DNA from 3 places in the Pectobacterium nicotianae genome. Region 2 is predicted to be linked to each of the others. Evidence: predicted binding sites of a transcription regulator. Region 2 holds the regulator's gene; each other region holds the start of a gene.

Region 1 (5,340 bases), 1.1 Mb from region 2:
TTTGTCTTTATCGGTGCGGGCGGGGCGGCGCTGCCGCTGTTGCAGAAATCCGGCATTCCTGAGGCCGATCTGTACGGTGGCTTCCCGGTTGGTGGCGAATTCCTGGTGACAGAAAACCCGGAAATCGTGAAGCGCCACATGGCGAAAGTTTACGGTAAAGCCTCCGTCGGTGCGCCACCGATGTCGGTTCCTCATCTGGATACGCGTATTTTTGACGGTAAACCCGTTCTGCTGTTCGGGCCGTTTGCCACCTTCTCCAGCAAATTCCTGAAAAATGGTTCGCTGTGGGATCTGATCGGTTCCGTAACCTTCTCCAACGTGATGCCGATGACGCACGTCGGTCTGGATAACTTCGATCTGGTGAAGTATCTGGTTGGTCAGGTCATGATGGATGACGACGATCGTTTCGCCTCGCTGCAGGAATACTTCCCTAACGCGAAGAAAGAAGACTGGAGACTGGCGATTGCTGGCCAGCGCGTTCAGGTTATCAAGAAAGACGATGACAAAGGCGGCGTGCTGAAACTGGGTACGGAAATCGTCAGCTCTCAGGATGGTTCGATTGCCGCGCTGTTGGGTGCCTCTCCGGGCGCATCTACCGCCGCGCCGATTATGCTGAGCCTGCTGGAAAAAGTGTTTAAAGATAAAGTCGCTACGCCAGAATGGCAGGGTAAGCTGAAAGAGATCATTCCCTCTTATGGTCAGAAGCTGGACGGTAATATTGAAATGACCAATAAAATCCGCAGCTACACCAGCAGCACGCTGGACCTGGACTATATTGAGGTTAAGCCTGAGTAATCGGGGTTAGCTGGAAGTCACGATGTCAGGCCGCGAAAGCGGCCTTTTTTGTGCCTTCAAGCCCAGTGCGAACTAGCGATTGTCGGTATTGAGTCCAGGGATCCTGGAAAATGCTTCTGCAATGAAGTCCATGAATACAATGGCTCGCTTCGGTAGCAGGCGATTGGCGACATAGAGAAACTGGATTGGCACCGGCGGTGCTTCGTAGTCGCAAAGTACCTGACACAGCCTGCCGCTCTGTAATCCATCCTCGTATAACCATTTGGGGCCGCTGGCGATACCAAGGCCGGCGATGACGGCTTCCTGTACGGCCTGGGGTGAGTTGACTCGGAATCGCCCCGAAACGTTGATCTCGGTATCTCGAAAATGCCACGTACTACCCGTGTTTAACAGCGAGTACAGAATACAGTCATGATCGCGCAGATCTTCTGGTGTTTGCGGTATGCCACGACGACTCAGATAGTCTACCGAAGCTACATACACGCGTCTGAAAAGGCCAATTCGGCGCGCACGTAGTGCACTGTCGGAAGGATGACCGATTCGGATAGCTAACTCGGCACCTTCTTCCACCAGATCGACGAAACGATCGCTTAGTTGCAAATCCAGCGACAACCCAGGGTAGCGGGCGAGAAAAGCAGGGATCTGTGGTATCAGGAAGGTATGGGCCATGGCGGTTGGGCAGGCCACTCGCAGGAGTCCAGTGGGTTCCGTCTCATCGCTCAAGGATGACTCCGATTCTGCAACCGCATCGAGAATTCGGCTGACATCTGCGTAGTACCGCTCGCCCTCAGGTGTCAGCACAAGCTGGCGTGTTGTCCGCTGAAGTAGTCTGACGCCCAGATGTTCTTCTAAAGCAGCAACGTATCGACTTACGTTGGGTTGCCCCATATTCAGGTCGCGTGCTGCCGCAGAAAAACTGCCTGTTTCGACAGTCCGTTTAAAACAGGTCATGAGCAGAAAACGATCCACGTAAAGGTGCCTCAATTAATGCAGTAATGGAATAAATTATATGCGAAATAGGGATCTTATCATCATTTATGCATACCCATATGATTAGCGCTGTCCCCGGCAGCACATTGCTGCATCCCGCTATGATTATCAGGAGTTCCCTATGTCTCGCTTACACAACAAACGTACCCTTATTACCGGAGGCACCTCCGGCATTGGGCTGGAAACCGCAAAGCAGTTCCTCGCGGAAGGAGCTCGCGTCATCGTTACTGGGGTCAACCCCGATTCTATTGCCGCGGCAAAAGCCGAACTTGGTAGCGAAGTGCTGGTGCTGCGTGCCGACTCGGCCAGCGTGAGTGCACAGAATGAACTGGCGCAGGCCGTGGAGGCGCATTATGGAAAGGTTGACGTCGTTTTCCTTAACGCGGGTGTTTCCGTTTGGCAACCGATCGAAGAATGGACAGAGGACATGTTTGATCGCTCCTTCGACATTAACGTCAAGGGTCCGTATTTTCTGATCCAGTCGCTATTGCCGGTGTTCGCCAATCCCGCTTCAGTCGTGCTCAACACGTCGATTAGTACGCATGTAGGATCGAGCCGCTCCTCCGTTTATTCGGCGACCAAAGCGGCTTTTCTTAGCCTGTCAAAGACGCTGTCGAGTGAACTGATGGCGCGTGGTATTCGCATCAACGCGGTCAGCCCAGGTCCTATAGATACCCCGCTGTATGACAAACTTGGCATTCCCGATAGCTATCGCAAACAAGTCAATGAGGAGATCGTCAAGAGCATCCCTTCAGGCCGTTTCGGCACGGCGGAGGAGATTGCCAAGGCGGTGTTGTATCTGGCTTCAGATGAGTCCCGATGGACCATCGGTAGTGAGATCGTCGTGGATGGCGGGCGTCTCTTGAACGACTGATCCGACATTACGATGTTCGTAAATTGTTCATCATTAGCTAATCACTACGCCAGTAAGACAGAGGCAAGTGCTTTGTGATGAGCAATAAAAAAGCAGGTAAGTTGCCTTACCTGCTTTATCACGTTCTGACCGATAGCAATGAGAACGCGTGTTTTATTTAGAACGCCATTCTTTATTTAGAACGCATAGTTAAAGTTCACGCCGTACAGCCAGGCCTTACCTTTAGAGGTAAAGTTGTAACGTGGTGAACCAGCGACATCAGAGATCGGTTCGCTGATATCGACTTGTTTGCCGTGCATGTAGGACACGCCAACATCCACAGACGCGTCTTTATTAAAGGCGTAGGTGGTGCCTGCGCTTAACCAGAAACGATCCTGATCGGGGATGGAGATCGAACGTTTGTCAGCCGGTACCGGGCTGTCATCAAACGCGATACCGCCACGGAACGTCCAGTTATCGTCGTGATAGTAGGTGGTGCCGAGTGCGATACGGTAAGCATCACGGAAGCTTTCATCTTTATGGAACAGAGTCTGGCCGTTGTTGCCTGTTGCTTTCAGTTCCTGGAACTGGCTCCAGCTGGTATAGGTCAGACTGTAGTGAACAGCCCACTTCGGTGCCACGCGGTGGTAGGCAGAGGCTTCCCACATTTCCGGCAGATTCAGCGTCAACTTGCCAGGGATCGTTGCGCCATTTGTCCCAACAGGTAGACCTGGGGCGATAGCCGGTCTGGCACTATGATAATCGCCATCAAAGTCGATTTTAACTTTTGAACGGTAGGTAAAGCCGAAGCGGTTGTTTTCGTCGACTTCATACAGCAGACCTGCGTTCCAGCCGTAGCCCCATTCTTTGCCTTCCATGTGTACTAACTCAGAAGACGGCTGTAAGCCACCTGCAGCCAGTTCACCAGCACGACGCTCGATTTTCGCATCGGCATAGACGGCGTTAACCCCTAAACCGAAGCTGAAATGCTGGTTCAGACGATAAGCGGCGCTCAGGTTCAGGTTTGATGTCAACAGGTCGGTTTTTCCGCCGATAGAACCTGCCGCATAGTTATCATTGAATTCCGTTGCTAAGCCATAGTTGGTGGTGGCAGAAGCACCAACTGCCCATTGCTCATTCAGCGGCATAATGAAATGCAGGTTCGGCACCCAGGCGTGCGGTGCGATGTTTTTGGCGCTGGTATTTTGCCCTGCCAGGGAATTTTTCCCCTGAACATCGATATCCGGGTTGATATAGGTGACACCACCGGAGAAGGACGGGCGGTCAAACATGGTCATGGTCGCTGGGTTACGGCTACCGGAAGTCGCGTTGTCGGCTACAGCACCTTCACCAGAAAACGCACGTCCCAGACCCGATGACGAGTATTCATTTAGCTGGAAACCAGCTGCTGACACATTTGCTGAAAACAGGGCCACCGCAACAGCAATTGTGGATTGTTTGAACAGGTTTTTCTGGTTCATGACCAAAACCTCTTTATATGCTTGTTATTTAACGTTGTTACACGGGGTAACAAGGGACGCGCATTGTAGGGGGCGCACTCAGCCTGACAAATCAGACCAGTTGCCAAAGTATAAGTTGGGAATACGACAATGTTGCGTCTGTGTATTAAAAATATTTCTAAAATGATGCAAAATTTAGATCTGCTTAACGTTTTGGTTAATTTGTGTGAAGAGATATTACGCGGTCTTTACTGCTGTATAACACCGTAATGTGATTGATATCACTAAAATTACTGGTCAGCATGAAGTGCTGGCACTGTTTTGGGATGAGGGAGTAAAATATAAGGAAGATAAAAATATTTGAACTGGATCAAATCTCCCGCGTCTAAGCCTCAAGAGGAAAGTAGCATGACGAACGTAATCAACAAATGCAGTGCTGAAGAAACCGCAGCCTGCTGCTGTGTCGATGTTGGCACAATTATGGATAACACGGATTGCACGGCGTCTTACAGCAACGTTTTCGGCGATCGTGCTGAGGCGGAAGCGGCACTGGCCGCTCTGACGAAAAAAGCGCGTGCGGTAGAGTCTGAACCTTGCGAAATCGCCAGCACGCTGGAAGAGGTAGACGGCGGCATTAAACTGGACATCGATTTCACGTTCAGCTGCCAGGCTGAAACGATGATTTTCCAGCTCGGCCTGCGTTAAATCTTCCTTTGGCAGGCATTGCGTTATCGCATCGCCTGCCTGACTCGCTTTATTTCCCTTCGTTGTTTCTATCCACCACTGTCGGTGGTGTCGTCACTTTTCAACTCTTCCTATTCGCATGTTAATCGGCCATAGAACCGGTCGGCATGTTGTTGGCGTTCCCCAGAGCGTCGCGATGTCGTCATAAAAACGGCACAGCATTTCCTCTCGTCCTGCTTCTCGGGCGCTGGCGACGGCAGACCAGGTCGAAATATAACCAATAAGGGCGTCTAACGGCCATTCAAGCCGGATGTTAAGAGGCGGTGCGGCGATCTCATCAAAAGGGAAGGGGATATCCCGATATCCGTTATCAACCAGCTGACGTTCGGCAGGCCAAAACGGACCAATCTCTTCGTAATAAAACTGACGAAATCTGTCGTTCAGATCGTCATCAAGCTGCATAACGCCATAGCTGATGAGGGCCAGTATTCCCTGAGGGACTGCCACTCTGCGGACTTCCTGATAAAACGCATCCAACTTGAACCAGTGCGCGGCCTG
Region 2 (5,340 bases):
AACACTGCCCAACAAGGAATGTATATATTATCCTGTGTAACATACCCTTCATCAAACATGACAATAATGTCCCATGCTGAGGATGAGTTGATGAGCCTGGAGGACTGAGTAATGATTAGCAGAAGGACTTTTATCTTATCCGGTGTTGCATTCAGCCTATGTAGCCTGACATATAAAGCACACAGTGAAGTCGGTGGAAAATCCATATTAATAAATGCAGCATTAATTAATAACAGGGATGATATTAATGAACGGTTGGATAAATTTATCTTTAAAAAAGGTCAGTGTAATTCCGTTAAATCAACACAGCAGGATGCTGTAAAATTTATTATTAACGTTATCCGTAAGTCTACGATGGAACCTTTAACCGGAAGCAAAGTTGGCTTATGCCTTTCTGATGCCTTCAAAGCGAAAGGAAAACTTGCTTCTGCGAATCAGAGTTGCAATGTCACGTGGGCCGAAATTAGAGATGAAGCGCCTGTCGAGTTCACAACCTACATTCCTAAATTGTCGTTAAAAGGCAATAAGATTATGAATCCCATGGATATTATTATCCGAAATGAAAATAAATTTGGCGTCTATCGGTTTAATTTCCCCCTGGATTATTTATCATCGATAGGCATATTCCAGTCTAGCGCGAAAGATGCTGTAACGACTAACACTCTGACAGATATAGCAATCAAACTATATGGGGAAAAGCCAGATAGCTCCGTTGCTGAGCTAAGGCCTGAATATGTTGATGGTTTTTATCAGGTACCAATAACCTTTATCCTGGATGACGTTTAACGATCATGCTTGTCGCTTAATCAATATAGAACCAAACCAGAGATTCCGCACTGTTCTCCAATTTCATTTGGAATCTCTGCCTCCTATCATCCACTCGCCTCTGGATGCAGCTAGCGTCAACGTCGTGTCATCCTTCTAATCGCGTATACAGATGCAATAACCTGTGTTGCACTCGCCTATGAAAAACGCATCGACATAATTTTCGGGTATTATTGCTGGTATCAAACGTGGAGTTAATTTAAATAACCAATATCTATCAAAAGATTAAGTCAATATGCTGCTAATTATCGATAACTACGACTCCTTTACCTACAACCTTTACCAATACTTTTGTGAGCTTGGTGCACAGGTTGTGGTGAAGCGTAATGATGAACTGACGCTGCGTGAGATTGAACAGCTTGCGCCTGAGCGGTTGGTTATTTCACCGGGCCCTTGTACGCCGGACGAGGCGGGCATTTCACTGGCTGCAATCCGTCACTTTGCCGATAAATTGCCTATTTTGGGCGTGTGTCTTGGCCATCAGGCGATGGGACAGGCGTTCGGCGCGCGTGTGGTGCGGGCACGGCAGGTCATGCACGGGAAAGCCTCAGCGATTGCGCATAGCGATACGGGGGTTTTCACGGGGTTGGCACAGCCGTTGACGGTCACCCGTTATCATTCACTCATTATTGATTCCGCCTCGCTACCCGATTGCTTTGAAGTCACGGCCTGGAGCGAACATGAAGGAAAGCGTGATGAGATTATGGGGATTCGCCATCGCGCATTGCCGCTGGAAGGGGTGCAGTTTCACCCAGAGAGCATTCTTAGCCAGCAAGGGCATCAGCTTTTGGATAATTTCCTTAAAATTTAGCGATATAGAAAGTTATTCTCCTCAGTAGCCGATTTAATATTGCCTGAAATTGATTTTTTATGCATATTTAGTGACTATATTTTCATTCCGATATGATGGACAGCAGAGTGAGGCAGCAAATGGCAGCAGAGCAGAAAGCAGTGACACGGGATACTCACGATAAAGTGATTTTGCCAGTTTATGCACCCGCGAAGTTTGTACCCGTGAAAGGTAAAGGGAGCCGCGTCTGGGATCAGGACGGTCGCGAGTATATCGATTTCTCCGGCGGTATTGCGGTTACGGCGCTGGGTCACTGTCATCCTGCATTGGTGAATGCGTTGCAGCAGCAGGGTGAAAAGCTGTGGCATACCAGCAATATTTTCACTAATGAGCCTGCGTTGCGCCTCGCCAGCAAATTGATTGATGCGACTTTTGCCGACCGTGTGTTCTTTGTTAACTCCGGTGCCGAGGCCAACGAAGCTGCCTTTAAGCTGGCGCGTCACTATGCGGTTAAACGCCATAGTCCGTATAAAACCAAGATCATCTCCTTCTACAATGCATTCCATGGTCGGACGCTGTTCACCGTTTCGGTCGGCGGACAGCCTAAATATGCCGATGGCTTCGGGCCTAAGCCTGCCGATATTGTTCATGTACCCTTCAACGATCTGGCTGCTGTTAAAGCGGTGATGGACGATCATACCTGTGCAGTCGTGCTGGAACCGGTTCAGGGTGAAGGGGGGATTACGCCTGCTACGCCTGAATTTTTACAAGGCGTTCGCGATCTGTGCGATCAGCACAAGGCGCTGCTGGTGTTTGATGAAGTGCAGAGCGGAATGGGGCGTACTGGCAAACTATTCAGCTACATGCACTACGGCATTACGCCGGATATTCTCACAACGGCTAAAGCACTGGGCGGTGGTTTCCCAATTAGTGCAATGCTGACGACGGAAGAGATCGCATCGGCCATGACGGTTGGGGTACACGGCACCACCTATGGCGGCAACCCGCTGGCCTGTGCGGTGGCGGAAGCCGCGCTGGATATTATCAATACGCCAGAAGTGCTGTCAGGCGTGGCGGATCGCCACGATCGCTTTGTCAGTGAGCTTGAGAAAATCAATCAGCAGTTCGGTGTATTCGAACAGGTTCGCGGTATGGGTTTGCTGCTGGGTGCAGAACTGAAACCGCAATGGCATGGTCGTGCGGGCGAGTTTCTGGCGGCGGCAACGTCTCAGGGGCTTATGGTGCTGATGGCTGGGCCGAATGTGATCCGCTTTGTACCGTCGTTGATCATTGATGAAGATGATATTGCGCAGGGGATGGCGAAATTCGCTAAAGCCGTCGCGCAGGTCGTTAACGCAGCAAACTGATTACGTTACGCCATAAAAAAACGTAGGGAACGTTTTTCAACGTCGCTTGCGACGGCCCGTTAGGGTGGCGGCCAGGGATGGCACGCCATAAAAAAACGCAGGGAACGTTTTTCAGCGTTGCGTTAGCAACGACCCGTAGGGTGGTGAGCAGGAAGCTCGCCATAAAAAAAGCGTGAGGCCGAGGCTTCACGCTTTTTTATTGGTAGGGTACAGCGACAGGGGCTTAGCGAGTGCCGTAAACGACAATCGTTTTACCGTGTGCAGAGATCAGGTTCTGGTCTTCTAACATTTTCAGAATGCGGCCCACGGTTTCACGCGAGCAGCCAACGATTTGCCCAATTTCCTGACGGGTAATTTTTATTTGCATGCCATCTGGATGCGTCATGGCATCAGGTTGTTTGGCCAGGTTGAGTAGGGTTTGGGCAATACGGCCGGTCACATCAAGGAAGGCGAGGTTGCCGACTTTCTCAGAGGTAACCTGAAGTCTGCTGGCCATTTGCGCAGACAGACGCATGAGGATATCCGGGTTAACCTGGATGAGCTGGCGGAATTTTTTATAGGAAATTTCAGCCACTTCACAGGCAGTTTTTGCCCGCACCCAGGCGCTGCGCTCCTGACCTTCTTCAAACAGGCCGAGCTCGCCGATAAAATCGCCCTGATTGAGGTAGGAAAGAATCATTTCCTTGCCTTCTTCATCTTTGATTAGCACTGCGACAGAGCCTTTCACGATGTAGTAAAGCGTTTCTGCTTTTTCACCTTGGTGAATCAGCGTGCTCTTCGATGGATACTTGTGAATATGACAATGGGAAAGGAACCATTCGAGAGTTGGATCTGTTTGCGGTTTGCCGAGAACCATTCGCTATCATCCTCTGTTGTAATTCACTGCGCAAATTACAGGGGTCAGAGTTCCCTGTACGGCGTGTTTAACTGCTAAAAAAATAAAATTCAGTCTAGGCAGAATGACGTCAGGGAATATACTGAAACCACTGTACCCTTTATTTTCCGGTTGCTGCCTTGCCGCACCGTAAACGTGGCTGGGGTATGTCTGGCCAGGTCATCATCTTCTTCGTTTCTGGGTTTGTCCAGAAAAGGTCTATTCTATTTTCGTTTTAACACAGCTTTAAGGACGTGTCTTGTGTTGTCTCGCTTCAGCATGACAAAGCGCTGATTAACGCTGGTTTTTGTACAGTAACGGTATAAATTTTCAAAAAATTTTTAGTGGAGAGGCATCATGCAGGCACGGGTAAAATGGGTTGAAGGCTTAACGTTTTTGGGCGAATCCGCATCAGGACATCAGATATTGATGGACGGCAATTCCGGTGATAAAGCGCCCAGTCCGATGGAAATGGTGCTGATGTCTGTGGGGGGATGCAGTGCGATTGATGTGGTATCGATTCTGCAAAAAGGCCGCAACGATGTAGCGGATTGTGAAGTGAAATTAACGTCAGAGCGTCGGTCTGACGCGCCGCGTTTATTTACCCACATCAATCTGCATTTTATCGTGACGGGAAAAGGATTGACCGACAAAGTTGTTGAACGAGCCGTCGCACTGTCGGCGGAAAAATACTGCTCTGTGGCACTGATGCTGGGTAAAGCCGTTGAGGTAACGCACAGCCACGAAATTAGAGTACTGGAATAATCCCTTTCTCTGGGCACTCATTCTGGTCACTTAAGCCTGTTATTAGGGGAAACACAGGGGGAGGTTCTCGTAGGGAGGCCTCACCCCTGTGGTCGCCCCGTGTATCTCGATGCTTATTCGATGGTTTTCCCTTCAATTAACCGCTGTACCAGCGGCGCCATGATTAATTCCATCGCCAATCCCATCTTCCCGCCGGGAACGACCAGCGTGTTGATGTGGGAGATAAAGGAACCCTGCAACATGGCGAGCAGATAGGGATAATCAATATTGTCCAATCCCTGAAAATGAATCACGACGAAGCTTTCGTCCAGTGATGGAATCGATTTGGCGGCGAACGGATTGGAGGTGTCTACGGTAGGCACACGCTGGAAGTTGATGTGTGTGCGAGAGAACTGTGGCGTGATATAGGTGATGTAATCTTCCATTGAGCGGACGACGGAATCCATCACCGCTTCACGCGAGTGGCCGCGCTCATTAACGTCACGAATCAGCTTTTGAATCCATTCCAGGTTGACGATCGGCACCACGCCGACGAGTAAATCCACATGCTGTGCCACATCATTTTGCTCTGTGACTACGCCGCCGTGGAGCCCTTCATAGAACAGGATGTCGGTGGGTTCCGGCATTGGCTCCCACGGCGTGAACGTTCCGGGAACCTGATTATAGGGAATTGCTTCATCGTAGGTATGAAGGTATTTACGCGTCTGGCCGCGCCCGTG
Region 3 (5,340 bases), 1.2 Mb from region 2:
GCTTGATCGACCGCCCAATCCGCCCTCTGTTCCCAGAAGGTTTCCTGAATGAAGTTCAGGTGATTGCGACCGTCGTTTCTGTTAACCCACAGGTTAGCCCTGACATCGTTGCCATGATTGGTGCCTCTGCGGCGTTGAGCCTGTCTGGTATTCCATTCAGCGGCCCTATCGGCGCTGCGCGCGTCGGTTACCTGAACGATCAGTATGTCCTGAACCCAACGATGGATGAGCTGAAAGAAAGCCGTCTGGATCTGGTGGTTGCAGGTACGGAAGGCGCGGTTCTGATGGTGGAATCCGAAGCCGACATTCTGAGTGAAGATCAGATGCTGGGTGCTGTGGTGTTTGGTCACGAGCAACAGCAGATCGTTATCCAGAACATTAACGCTCTGGTTGCTGAAGCAGGCAAACCGAAGTGGGAATGGCATGCGCCAGAAGTTAACGTTTCTTTAGAGCAGCGTGTACAGGCTTTGTCTGAAGCACGTCTGGGTGACGCTTACCGCATCACTGAAAAACAAGAGCGTTATGCACAAGTTGACGTCATCAAAGCTGATGTTGTTGCCGCTCTGCAAGCCGAAGACGAAACGCTGAATGCGGGCGATATCCAGGAAATTCTGGGTAACGTTGAGAAAAATGTCGTACGTAGCCGCGTGCTGGCTGGCGAACCGCGTATCGATGGCCGTGAAAAAGACATGATTCGTGGTCTGGATGTACGTACTGGCGTGCTGCCGCGTACTCATGGTTCCGCACTGTTCACCCGTGGTGAAACGCAGGCGTTGGTTACGGCAACGTTGGGGACTGAGCGTGATGCGCAGAATATTGACGAACTGACCGGTGAACGTACCGATCGCTTCCTGCTGCACTACAACTTCCCTCCGTACTCTGTCGGTGAAACCGGTATGGTCGGTTCGCCTAAGCGTCGTGAGATCGGTCACGGTCGTCTGGCTAAGCGTGGCGTGTTGGCAGTTATGCCGAAGGCGAACGAATTCCCGTACACCGTGCGTGTGGTGTCTGAAATCACGGAATCCAACGGTTCTTCTTCCATGGCGTCTGTCTGCGGTGCTTCTCTGGCACTGATGGATGCGGGCGTGCCAATCAAATCAGCCGTTGCGGGTATCGCGATGGGTCTGGTTAAAGAAGGCGACAATTTTGTTGTTCTGTCTGACATTCTGGGTGACGAAGACCACCTGGGCGATATGGACTTCAAAGTTGCTGGTAGCCGTGAAGGTATCACCGCGCTGCAGATGGATATCAAGATCGAAGGGATTACCCGTGAGATCATGCAGGTTGCTTTGAATCAGGCCAAAGGTGCACGTTTGCACATTCTAGGCGTGATGGAGCAGGCGATCAGCACACCACGTGGCGATATCTCTGAATTCGCACCGCGTATTCACACCATCAAGATCAGTACTGATAAGATTAAAGATGTAATCGGTAAAGGTGGTTCTGTGATTCGTGCGCTGACGGAAGAAACAGGCACGACTATTGAAATTGAAGACGATGGTACTGTGAAGATCGCTTCAACCGACGGCGAAAAAGCGAAACATGCGATTCGTCGTATTGAAGAGATCACTGCCGAAATCGAAGTCGGCCGCGTGTATCAGGGTAAAGTTACCCGCATCGTTGATTTTGGTGCTTTCGTCGCTATTGGCGGCGGCAAAGAAGGCCTGGTGCATATTTCTCAGATCGCCGATAAGCGCGTAGAGAAAGTGACTGACTACCTGCAAATGGGTCAGGAAGTGCCGGTCAAGGTTCTGGAAGTTGATCGCCAGGGCCGCGTGCGCTTAAGCATCAAAGAAGCAACTGCGCAAACTCAGGAAGCGGCAGCCCCGTCTTCTGAGGAATAACGACTGTTAGATAACGGTCTTATGGCACCTTGCCTGATTATCATGGCAAGGTGCTGCGTGTATCGTAAGGGAATGGATGTCCTTGCGTTGAGCGGTCCGGGACAGGATGTTCATCCAATGTTTGTCTTCGGGAGTGGGAAATGAAGCCTTTCTTGCGCTGGTGTTATGTTGCAACAGCACTCATGCTGGCAGGATGCAGCAACACGGATTGGCGTAAAGACGCAGTATTGGCGATTCCGTTACAGCCTACTTTGCAGCAGGAAGTGATCCTGGCACGCATGGAACAAATCCTTGCAAGCCGGGCATTAACCGATGATGAGCGAGCACAGCTATTATATGAGCGCGGAGTGCTGTATGATAGTCTCGGGTTACGGGCATTGGCGCGGAATGATTTTTCACAAGCGCTGACGATCCGCCCTGATATTCCAGAAGTTTTTAACTATTTGGGTATCTATTTAACGCAGGCAGGCAATTTTGATGCTGCCTATGAAGCGTTTGATTCTGTACTAGAGCTTGATCCAACTTACAATTACGCGCGTTTAAACCGGGGCATCGCTTTGTATTATGGCGGTCGCTACCTGTTAGCGCAGGATGATCTGCTGGCGTTTTATCGAGACGATCCGAATGATCCTTTCCGTTCGTTGTGGCTGTATCTTGTGGAGCGAGAAATCAATCCAGAGACGGCCAAAATTGCGTTGAAGAAACGCTATGACGACGCCAAGAAAGGGCCTTGGGGATGGAATATTGTCGAATTCTATCTGGGCAGTATCAGTGAAAAAACACTGATGCAGCGTTTACAGGTAGAAGCTACGGATAACACTTCGCTCGCTGAGCATCTCAGTGAAACTGACTTCTATTTAGGTAAGCACTACCTAAGTCTGGGGGACAAGAACACCGCCTTGGCGCTGTTCAAGCTGACGGTTGCCAACAACGTTCATAACTTTGTTGAGCACCGCTATGCATTGTTGGAATTGGCGCTATTAGGCCAAGAGCAAGACGACCTATCAGGATCGGACCAGCAATAGCTGACGAACACTTAATCAGCCTGAAAAACTTCGGTTATCACCTTCACGGGTGAGGGCTTTTTTGTTCGCTTTTTAATCCAATTTGAGCCGGTTCACACTTTTCAATGAAAATGACTGAAAATTTTCACGACGAGTTATGTAGACTGGCCGCCATGTTTAATGAGGCACGTGTACATGACTGATTTAGTAACTTCTTTTGCCGATTTGGGGCTGAACACCTCTATCCTTAATGCCCTGACTGATTTGGGCTATGAAAAACCGTCTCCGATTCAGGCGGAATGTATTCCTCACCTGCTGAATGGTCGCGATGTGCTGGGTATGGCACAGACCGGTAGCGGTAAAACAGCAGCGTTCTCTCTGCCATTACTGAACAATCTGAAACCTGAACTTAAAGCACCACAGATTCTGGTGCTGGCACCGACCCGCGAGCTGGCGGTGCAGGTAGCAGAGGCCTGCAATGATTTCTCCAAACATATGCACGGCGTGAATGTTGTCGCACTGTACGGCGGCCAGCGCTATGACGTGCAACTGCGCGCTTTGCGTGGTGGTGCACAGATCGTTGTGGGTACGCCAGGCCGTCTGCTGGATCACCTGAAACGCGGTACGCTGGATCTGTCCAACCTGAGTGGTTTGGTGCTGGACGAAGCTGATGAAATGCTGCGTATGGGCTTCATCGAAGATGTTGAAAACATCATGGCTCAGATCCCTGCTGAACATCAGACTGCGCTGTTCTCTGCGACCATGCCTGAAGCGATTCGTCGCATTACGCGCCGTTTCATGAAAGATCCACAAGAAGTTCGCATTCAATCAAGCATTACTACGCGCCCAGACATCAGCCAGAGCTACTGGACGGTGCAGGGTATGCGTAAAAATGAAGCGCTGGTACGTTTCCTGGAAGCGGAAGATTTTGATGCGGCGATTATTTTCGTTCGTACCAAAAACGCGACGCTGGAAGTGGCCGAAGCCCTGGAGCGTAGCGGTTACAACAGCGCCGCGCTGAACGGTGACATGAATCAGGCGCTGCGTGAGCAAACGCTGGAGCGTCTGAAAGATGGTCGTCTGGATATCCTGATCGCGACCGACGTTGCGGCGCGTGGTCTGGACGTTGAGCGTATCAGCCTGGTAGTGAACTACGATATCCCGATGGATGCCGAGTCTTACGTCCACCGTATTGGTCGTACCGGTCGTGCAGGTCGTGCGGGCCGCGCTCTGCTGTTCGTCGAAAACCGTGAACGTCGCCTGCTGCGCAACGTTGAACGCACAATGAAGCTGACCATTCCTGAAGTGGAATTGCCAAATGCAGAATTGCTGGGTCAACGCCGTCTGGCTAAATTCGCCGCTAAAGTACAGCAACAGCTGGAAAGCAGCGATCTGGACATGTACCGTGCACTGCTGACAAAACTGCAACCACAGGAAGAGCTGGATGTCGAAACGCTGGCTGCTGCGCTGCTGAAAATGGCGCAGGGCGAACGTCCTCTGATTCTGCCGCCAGATCCGGTATTCCGTCCTCGTCGCGAATTCCGCGATCGTGATGAGTCTCGCAGTGATTCACGTGGCGATCGTCGTCGTGATCCTCGCGATTCTCGTGACAGCCGTGACGGTGACCGTCCACAGCGTCGTGAGCGTCGTGATGCTGGCGAGATGGAACTGTATCGCATTGAAGTGGGTCGTGATGACGGCGTTGAAGTGCGCCACATTGTTGGTGCTATCGCCAACGAAGGTGATATCAGCAGCCGCTACATCGGTAACATCAAGCTGTTCGCGTCTCACTCGACGATTGAACTGCCGAAAGGTATGCCGGGCGACCTGTTATCACATTTCACCCGTACGCGTATTCTGAACAAACCAATGAATATGCAGTTGATGGGTGATGCAGTTGCACAGCCAGAACGTCGTGGCGGTGGTCGTCCTGGTGGCGAACGTCGTGATGGCGCAGCACCACGTCGCTCTTTCGGCGGTGGTGAACGCCGTGAAGGTAACGGTAACGGCGGTGAGCGTCGTGAGCGTTCTTTCAACCGTGATAGCCGTGACGGTGCTTCACGCGCTCCACGTCGTCGTCCTGCTGACGCATAAGCTACGATTTTTTAAAAATCTACTGCAATACAAAACGACCCTGAACGGGTCGTTTTTTTTGGTCACAACAAACTCACTCGTTCGATATTACAGCGTCTGCCGTACATCCATTGCGATTTCAAACGATCGCAGTCGCGCCTGATGATCAAAGATTTGACCGTTGATCATCACTTCATCCGCCTGCGTTTCACGTAAAAGGCTCTGCAATCCATGACGAACTTTCGCGCTATCGCCAACAATCGACAGCCGCAGTGCTTGCTCCGCACCAAACTGTTCGGCAGGTGAGCCGACCGTGTCGATGTTTTCTACCGGCGCGGGCAGCGGGCCTGGCGTACCACGGCGCAGATTGATGAACTGCTGCTGCATCGAGGTGAAGAGGAAACGCGCGTCCCGATCGC

Evidence for each region. The regulator CRP, encoded in region 2, controls carbon source genes, mostly activating them, when cyclic AMP is high. The targets are predictions, from matches to a motif close to ATGTGANNNNNNTCACAT.
Region 1: the regulator CRP is predicted to act here: its motif matches at 4,368-4,385, upstream of fadL (long-chain fatty acid transporter FadL).
Region 3: the regulator CRP is predicted to act here: its motif matches at 2,950-2,967, upstream of yrbN (protein YrbN).

What each region holds. Positions count from the first base shown of each region.
Region 1 covers NZ_CP096821.1:1,523,936-1,529,275, forward strand. Annotated here, with positions in the region: gene mqo (malate dehydrogenase (quinone)) at 1-795, shown strand, start outside; gene MYB54_RS06825 (LysR family transcriptional regulator) at 868-1,764, opposite strand; gene MYB54_RS06830 (SDR family oxidoreductase) at 1,907-2,659, shown strand; gene fadL (long-chain fatty acid transporter FadL) at 2,836-4,119, opposite strand; gene MYB54_RS06840 (YfcZ/YiiS family protein) at 4,507-4,803, shown strand; gene MYB54_RS06845 (class I SAM-dependent methyltransferase) at 4,897-5,340, opposite strand, start outside.
Region 2 covers NZ_CP096821.1:434,617-439,956, forward strand. Annotated here, with positions in the region: gene MYB54_RS01840 (2Fe-2S iron-sulfur cluster-binding protein) at 1-108, shown strand, start outside; gene MYB54_RS01845 (hypothetical protein) at 112-786, shown strand; gene MYB54_RS01850 (aminodeoxychorismate synthase component II) at 1,061-1,636, shown strand; gene argD (bifunctional acetylornithine/succinyldiaminopimelate transaminase) at 1,756-2,982, shown strand; gene crp (cAMP-activated global transcriptional regulator CRP) at 3,206-3,838, opposite strand; gene MYB54_RS01865 (OsmC family protein) at 4,214-4,621, shown strand; gene MYB54_RS01870 (phosphoribulokinase) at 4,735-5,340, opposite strand, start outside.
Region 3 covers NZ_CP096821.1:4,151,543-4,156,882, reverse strand. Annotated here, with positions in the region: gene pnp (polyribonucleotide nucleotidyltransferase) at 1-1,844, shown strand, start outside; gene nlpI (lipoprotein NlpI) at 1,985-2,869, shown strand; gene yrbN (protein YrbN) at 2,974-3,051, shown strand; gene MYB54_RS18455 (DEAD/DEAH family ATP-dependent RNA helicase) at 3,044-4,942, shown strand; gene MYB54_RS18450 (luciferase-like monooxygenase) at 5,030-5,340, opposite strand, start outside.